2 regions of the Streptomyces sp. NPDC001668 genome follow, and region 1 is predicted to be linked to the other one. Evidence: predicted binding sites of a transcription regulator. Region 1 holds the regulator's gene; the other holds the start of a gene.
What was found. Region 1 encodes HspR, which represses chaperone genes until heat shock. Its sites were predicted from a motif close to TTGAGNNNNNNNNNCTCAA; they were not measured.
Positions count from the first base shown of each region.

Region 2: a site for HspR is predicted at 1,824-1,842, ahead of lon (endopeptidase La). Genes of this name have one in related genera too.

Region 1 is NZ_JBIAUQ010000006.1:498,273-502,273, reverse strand. It holds gene dnaK (molecular chaperone DnaK) at 1-696, shown strand, start outside; gene grpE (nucleotide exchange factor GrpE) at 693-1,343, shown strand; gene dnaJ (molecular chaperone DnaJ) at 1,380-2,561, shown strand; gene ACFYZ8_RS21890 (heat shock protein transcriptional repressor HspR) at 2,567-3,013, shown strand; gene ACFYZ8_RS21885 (PA14 domain-containing protein) at 3,069-4,001, opposite strand, start outside.
Region 2 is NZ_JBIAUQ010000003.1:437,758-441,758, reverse strand. It holds gene ACFYZ8_RS11670 (GNAT family N-acetyltransferase) at 1-661, opposite strand, end outside; gene ACFYZ8_RS11665 (GNAT family N-acetyltransferase) at 1,030-1,686, opposite strand; gene lon (endopeptidase La) at 1,865-4,001, shown strand, end outside.

The DNA of each region.
Region 1 (4,001 bases):
GAGCGCAACACCACGATCCCGACCAAGCGGTCCGAGATCTTCACGACGGCCGAGGACAACCAGCCGTCCGTGCAGATCCAGGTCTACCAGGGCGAGCGCGAGATCGCGGCGTACAACAAGAAGCTCGGGATGTTCGAGCTGACCGGTCTGCCGCCGGCCCCGCGCGGTGTCCCGCAGATCGAGGTCGCCTTCGACATCGACGCCAACGGCATCATGCACGTGACCGCGAAGGACCTGGGCACGGGCAAGGAGCAGAAGATGACCGTCACCGGCGGCTCCTCGCTGCCGAAGGACGAGGTCGACCGGATGCGCCAGGAGGCCGAGCAGTACGCGGAGGAGGACCACCGCCGCCGCGAGGCCGCCGAGACCCGCAACCAGGGCGAGCAGCTCGTCTACCAGACGGAGAAGTTCCTCAAGGACAACGAGGACAAGGTCCCCGGCGAGGTCAAGACCGAGGTCGAGTCCGCCGTCGAGGAGCTGAAGGCCGCGCTCAAGGGCGAGGACACCGCGGAGATCCGCACCGCGACCGAGAAGGTCGCCGCGGTCTCCCAGAAGGTCGGCCAGGCCATGTACGCCGACGCCCAGGCCGCGCAGGCCGCCGGCGGCGAGGACGCCGGTGCCTCCCAGGCCAAGGCGGACGACGACGTCGTGGACGCCGAGATCGTGGACGACGAGCGCAAGGACGGTGCCGCGTGACGGAGGAGACCCCGGGCTTCGACGAGAAGCCCGACGTCCCCTCCGGCGCCACCCCCGACGACGCCGAGCCGAAGGCCGCCGACCCCTCTTCGGAGGCGGGGGCGGCCCCGGCCGGGGACGCAACAGCGCAGATCGCCGGCCTGACGGCCCAGCTGGACCAGTCGCGCAAGGCGCTCGACGAGCGCACCGCGGACCTCCAGCGCCTCCAGGCCGAGTTCCAGAACTACCGCCGCCGGGTGGAGCGGGACCGGATCACGGTCAAGGAGATCGCCGTCGCGAACCTCCTGACCGAGCTCCTGCCCACGCTCGACGACATCGGCCGCGCGCGGGAACACGGGGAACTGCTCGGCGGGTTCAAGTCCGTCGCGGAGTCCCTGGAGACCGTCGCGGCGAAGATGGGCCTTCAGCAGTTCGGCAAGGAGGGCGAGCCCTTCGACCCGACGATCCACGAGGCCCTGATGCACAGTTACGCGCCCGACGTCACCGAGACGACGTGCGTGGCGATTCTGCAGCCTGGGTATCGCATCGGCGAGCGCACCATCCGCCCCGCGCGGGTGGCCGTGGCCGAGCCGCAGCCGGGCGCGCAGACGGTCAAGGACGAGTCCGAGGCCGGCGAGGAGAAGGACAACGGCCCTGAGGAGGGCTGAGATCGCAGGGCATGAGCGGAAGGAGGGACGCTGAGGATGAGCACCAAGGACTTCATCGAGAAGGACTACTACAAGGTCCTCGGCGTCCCCAAGGACGCCACCGAGGCCGAGATCAAGAAGGCGTACCGCAAGCTCGCCCGCGAGTTCCACCCGGACGCCAACAAGGGCAACACCAAGGCCGAGGAGCGCTTCAAGGAGATCTCCGAGGCGAACGACGTCCTCGGTGACCCCAAGAAGCGCAAGGAGTACGACGAGGCCCGCGCTCTCTTCGGCAACGGCGGCTTCCGCCCGGGGCCGGGCGGCGCGGGCGGCTCCTTCAACTTCGACCTGGGCGACCTCTTCGGAGGCGGCGCCCAGGGCGGGGGCCAGGGAGCCGGCGGCTTCGGCGGCGGACTCGGAGACGTCTTCGGGGGCCTGTTCAACCGGGGCAGCTCCGGAACCACGCGCGTCCAGCCCCGGCGCGGGCAGGACATCGACACCGAGGTCACCCTCAGCTTCACCGAGGCGATCGAGGGCGCGACGGTCCCGCTCAGGATGTCCTCGCAGGCCCCCTGCAAGGCCTGTTCGGGCACCGGCGACGCCAACGGCAACCCGCGCGTGTGCCCGACCTGCGTGGGCACCGGCCAGGTGGCCCGGGGCTCCGGGGGAGGCTTCTCGCTCACGGACCCCTGCCCGGACTGCAAGGGCCGGGGCCTGATCGCGGAGAACCCCTGCGAGATCTGCAAGGGCTCCGGGCGGGCCAAGTCCTCGCGCACCATGCAGGTCCGCATCCCGGCCGGGGTGTCGGACAGCCAGCGGATCCGGCTGCGCGGGAAGGGGGCGCCCGGTGAACGCGGCGGCCCGGCGGGCGACCTGTACGTCACCGTGCACGTCGACACGCACCCCGTCTTCGGCCGCAAGGGCGACAACCTCACGGTGACGGTCCCGGTGACCTTCTCCGAGGCGGCGCTCGGCGGCGAGGTCAAGGTGCCGACGCTGGGCGGCCCCTCGGTGACGCTGAAACTGCCTCCGGGCACGCCCAACGGCCGCACCATGCGGGCGCGGGGCAAGGGCGCGGTCCGCAAGGACGGCACCCGGGGCGACCTGCTGGTCACCGTAGAGGTGAGTGTCCCGACCGAGCTGTCGGGGAAGGCTCGTGACGCGCTCGAGGCGTATCGCGAGGCGACCGTGGGTGAGGATCCACGGGCGGAGCTGTTCCAGGCCGCGAAGGGAGCATGATTCGAGTGGACGGTCGTCGACGCAACCCGTATGAACTGACCGAGGAGACCCCGGTCTACGTCATCTCGGTGGCGGCCCAGCTCTCCGGCCTGCACCCGCAGACCCTCCGGCAGTACGACCGCCTCGGCCTGGTCTCCCCGGACCGCACGGCCGGGCGGGGCCGGCGCTACTCGGCCCGCGACATCGAACTGCTGCGCACCGTCCAGCAGTTGTCGCAGGACGAGGGCATCAACCTCGCCGGCATCAAGCGCATCATCGAGCTGGAGAACCAGGTCGCGGCGCTGCAGTCCCGGGTGGCCGAGCTCCAGGCGGCCGTCGAGGGCGCCGCGGCGGCCATGCAGCAGCGCGAGGCGGCGGTGCACGCGTCGTACCGCCGTGACCTGGTCCCGTACCAGGAGGTCCAGCAGACCAGCGCGCTGGTGGTGTGGCGGCCCAAGAGGGCGAAGGACTAGGCGGACATGGGGAAGGGGCCCGGAGATCTCTCCGGGCCCCTTCTCGTGTGCCGGGTCAGAACTCGTACTCCCAGATGCCGTACGCCGCCGAGCGGGCCACGGTCTCGGCGCCCGCGGAGTCCAGGAGGACCACGCGGTAGTAGTACAGGTTCAGCCTGTCCCCGTTGACCGTCTTGTCCATGTATGAGTTGGCGTCGCCCATCGCGCCCTCGGCCAGGGTGGCGTAGGCGTTCGCCGCCGGGTCCCAGCGCTCCACGCGGTAGCCCGTGAACCGGGAGCAGTCGCCGAGGCCGGAGCTCTCGGAGCAGTCCACGGACAGGTCCGGGTAGCTGTCCTCACGGACCTCGGTGCCCGTCCAGCCGGGCGGCCGGGTGTCGGGCAGGGTGACGGAGAGCTCGGCGGGGTGGAAGGCCTCGGGGCCGGCGTACCAGGGGATCAGGGGGGAGCCGTCCGTGGCGGCCACCTTGTAGGTGTGCGTGGCGCCGTCGGGGACCGTCGGGCAGAGGATCTCTGTCGCGGCCAGGGACTCGCCGGTCCAGCAGTTCTCCTTCCACTCCGTCTCGCCGGTGTCCGGGTCCGTGACGCCCTGCCACACCTTGTAGCCGGTGACGTCGTCGTCGGCGGGCGGTGTCCAGGTCAGGCGCACACCGAGCGGGATCCGCTCGGCGGCCAGGTTCTCCACCGGAGCCGGGCGCACGGTGTCCGGCGTGGTCGCGGTGGCGGCTGGGCCGGGCCGCGACTCATGGCCGTACGGGTCGATCGTCGTGACCGTGTAGTCGTACGTCGTCTCGGAGGCGCCGGAGACGTCCCAGCAGACGCCGTTGATCTGCCGGGGGCCGGCGTAGTCGGGGGCGTCGCCGGTGTTCCAGGTCCAGTACGTCTCCGGGTCCGTCAGCGGCAGGTCCTGCGAGTTGTTGGGCTTGCAGGCGGCCACCGCGCTGCGCTCGCCGGTCGCCTTGTCGGTGCGGACGATCCGGTAGGTGAGCAG
Region 2 (4,001 bases), on a different contig from region 1:
GTACGGCGACGAGGGCACGGTAGATGCCCTTGCCCCGCCACTCGGCGAGCGTGGAACCGCCCCACAGGCTCGCGAACTCCGTGCCCGCGCGGAACACCAGCCAGGCGGCGCACACCACTTCGCCGTCCGCCTCGGCCACGTACACCGCGATGTCGTCCGGCGCGGTGGCGACCCGGCCGATCAGATCGTCGGCGAGCCAGCTCCAGTCCTGGCTCCAGACCGCCGACTCCATCGCGGCGATCCGCCGCATGTCGGCGTCCGCCGTGACCCGGCGCACGGCGACGCCGTCCGGCAGCACGGGCTCTCCTACGGCCATCTCGGCGGCCCGGCCGACCAGTACCGTCTCCCGCTCCTCGGGCACGAAACCGGCCGTGCGGAGCCGTTCGGTGAGGTCGGCCGGGGTGTCGTGGGAGCGGGTCTTCCACTCGACGGCCTCGCCGCGCGCCGCGAAGAAGTCACGTTGCCGCGCGATGAGTTCGTCGAGTGCGGCGCCCTCCAGACCGAGGTCACGCGGCCCGCTCACGAACCCGCGGAACTGGCCGACGATCCGCAGCAGCGGCCCGTCCTGCTCGTACGTCACCCCGGCGGGCGGGGTGGGCGGAGCGCCGCGCATCTGGTCGTCGTAGGCGGAGAGGAGGGGTGGTGTGTCCGTGGCGGTCATGGTCGGTTCGTTCCCTTGGTCTTCTCGGTCGTCTCGCCTCGCACGCGCGCGTGGAGGTGACTGGTCGCATCTCCGGCTCCCCCCGCTCCCGCATCCGTCCGATCCGCGTGCGCGTCCCGCGTCCTCGGTCGGCGCGGGCAGGTTCCGCCGGCTGGTCGCCGGGCCGTGGCTCTCAGCCACCCGGGGCGCCGGCGTCCGGGGTGGGCCACCGACGCGGTTCCAGGCCCTCGGGAAGACCCGGCGTCGGCTGGGCGTTGTCCGCCGTGCGGCCGGCGGGAACCCCCGGAGGTGTCGGGGCGATCACCGGCGCAGCATGACAGAGAGCGTCCCAGGCCGCCTCCGGGTTTCCCGCGGGCGGTGACGGGCGGTCACCCGGCGTCCGGTCCCACGAACTTCGCACTGGTGAGCGGAGCTTGCACATGCCAGCCCAGAGACTCGTACAGCCACCGCCCCGCGGGCGTCCCCGCCAGGACGCCGGTCTTCGCCCCCGTGGCGGCCGCCGCGGCCTGGAGGGTGCCCATGACGACGCTGCCCAGCCCTCGGCGCCGATGGGCGGCCACGGTCTCGATCTGGTCGAAGACGGCGGTGGCGCCGGTCGGGGCGACCTGGCCGCGAGCCGCGAGGGAACCGTCGGGCGCGGCGACGAGCACGCGCGTGACTCCGCCGACGGACCAGGTGCGCAGCCGGTATCCGGGAGGGGGGCCGGTCCGTTCCGCCGGCGCGGTGAACGGGACCGTCATCAGGTAGCCCGGCTCGGGGTCCACCCACCAGCCCCCGCCCAGCCAGCCCCCGACCACCTCCGGGTCATGGAACACCTTGAGCCAGACCCCGGCCCCCGTCACCCCGTCCGCCACCTTGCGCACGGTCTCCTCGTCCACGTCGTCGCCCAGCGCGTCGAAGACGTGCCGCGACACGTGCGCCACCTGCCCCACGTCGACGGTGAATCCCCAGGGCTCCCGCTCCGGCGCCGCCGCCCCGCGCGACACCACCCAGCCGGTCACCCACGCCTGTACGACTCCGCCCATGACATCCCCTGTAATGACCGCTTGCAGTATGTGTCTATTACGCGATGACGATAGGGCCGGAACCGGCCATTCCGGCAGCTGTGATCGCCGACAGCGAACAGCCGCTCGGGTGGGGAACATTCGAAGCGGCGCATGCATTGAGTCGGCATAGCTCAACTTGACTGCCGAAGGGGAGATCATGGCTTCGACGTCCACACCGCTCACTCTGCCTGTGCTGCCGCTCGACGACGAGGTCGTGCTGCCCGGAATGGTGGTCCCGCTGGACCTGAACGACGCCGACGTCCGCGCCGCGGTGGAGGCCGCCCAGGCCGCCGCCCGCTCGGAACCGGGAAAGCCGAAGGTCCTGCTGGTGCCACGCATCGACGGCACCTACGCGAGCACCGGTGTGCTCGGCACCGTCGAGCAGGTCGGCCGGCTGGCCGACGGCGACCCGGGCGCGCTGATCCGCGGCCGGGGCAGGGTGAAGATCGGTGCGGGGACCACCGGCCCGGGCGCCGCCCTGTGGGTCGAGGGGACGACGGTCGACCAGACCGTCCCCGACCCGCTGCCCGGTCACGTCACCGAACTGGTCAAGGAGTACAAGGCCCTCGCCACCGCCTGGCTGCGCAAGCGCGGCGCCTGGCAGGTCGTGGACCGGGTGCAGGCCATCGACGACGTGTCCGCCCTCGCCGACAACTCCGGTTACTCGCCGTTCCTGACCACCGAGCAGAAGGTCGAGCTGCTGGAGACCGCCGACCCGGTCGCCCGTCTCAAGCTCGCCACCCAGCAATTGCGCGACCACCTCGCCGAGCAGGACGTCGCCGAGACCATCGCCAAGGACGTCCAGGAGGGCGTCGACAAGCAGCAGCGCGAGTTCCTGCTGCGCCGTCAGCTGGAAGCCGTACGCAAGGAACTGCGCGAGCTCAACGGCGAGCAGGAGGGCGAGGAGTCCGACGACTACCGCGCCCGCGTGGAGGCCGCCGACCTGCCCGAGAAGGTGCGGGAGGCCGCCCTCAAGGAGGTCGACAAGCTGGAGCGGTCCAGCGACCAGTCCCCGGAGGGCTCCTGGATCCGCACCTGGCTGGACACCGTCCTCGAACTGCCGTGGAACGAGCGGACCGAGGACTCCTACGACATCCAGGGCGCCAAGCAGATCCTCGACGCCGAGCACGCGGGCCTGGAGGACGTGAAGGAGCGGATCACCGAGTACCTGGCGGTGCGCAAGCGCCGTAGCGAGCGGGGCCTCGGGGTCGTGGGTGGTCGGCGCGGCGGTGCCGTGCTCGCCCTCGTGGGCCCGCCCGGCGTCGGCAAGACCTCGCTCGGCGAGTCCGTCGCGCACGCCATGGGCCGCAAGTTCGTCCGCGTCGCCCTCGGCGGCGTCCGGGACGAGGCGGAGATCCGCGGCCACCGGCGGACGTACGTCGGCGCGCTGCCCGGCCGGATCGTGCGGGCCGTCAAGGAGGCCGGTTCGATGAACCCGGTCGTCCTGCTCGACGAGATCGACAAGGTGGGCTCCGACTTCCGCGGCGACCCCGCGGCGGCCCTCCTGGAGGTCCTGGACCCGGCGCAGAACCACACCTTCCGCGACCACTACCTGGAGGTCGAACTCGACCTGTCCGACGTGGTGTTCCTCGCGACGGCCAACGTCCTGGAGGCCATCCCGGAGGCCCTGCTCGACCGTATGGAGCTGGTCCGCCTGGACGGCTACACCGAGGACGAGAAGATCGTCATCGCCCGTGACCACCTGCTCCCGCGCCAGCTGGAGCGGGCGGGGCTCGCGAAGGACGAGGTCGTCATCGACGAGAGCGCGCTGCGCAAGCTCGCCGGCGAGTACACCCGCGAGGCGGGCGTGCGCACCCTGGAGCGCTCGATCGCCCGGCTGCTCCGCAAGGTCGCGGCGCAGCACGAACTGGGCGAGCGGGAGCTGCCGTTCACCGTCACGGACGGGGAACTGCGCGATCTGATCGGCCGGCCGCACCACGTGCCCGAGTCGGCCCAGGACCCGGCGGAGCGCCGTACGGCGGTCCCCGGTGTCGCGACCGGACTCGCGGTCACCGGAGCGGGCGGGGACGTGCTCTACGTCGAGGCGTCGCTGGCCGACCCGGAGACGGGCGCGGCGGGTCTGACGCTGACCGGCCAGCTGGGTGACGTGATGAAGGAGAGCGCGCAGATCGCGCTCAGCTTCCTCCGCTCGCGCGGCGCGGAGCTCGAACTGCCGGTCGGCGACCTCAAGGACCGGGGTGTGCACATCCACTTCCCGGCGGGCGCGGTCCCGAAGGACGGACCGAGCGCGGGCGTCACCATGACGACGGCGCTGGCCTCCCTGCTCTCCGGCC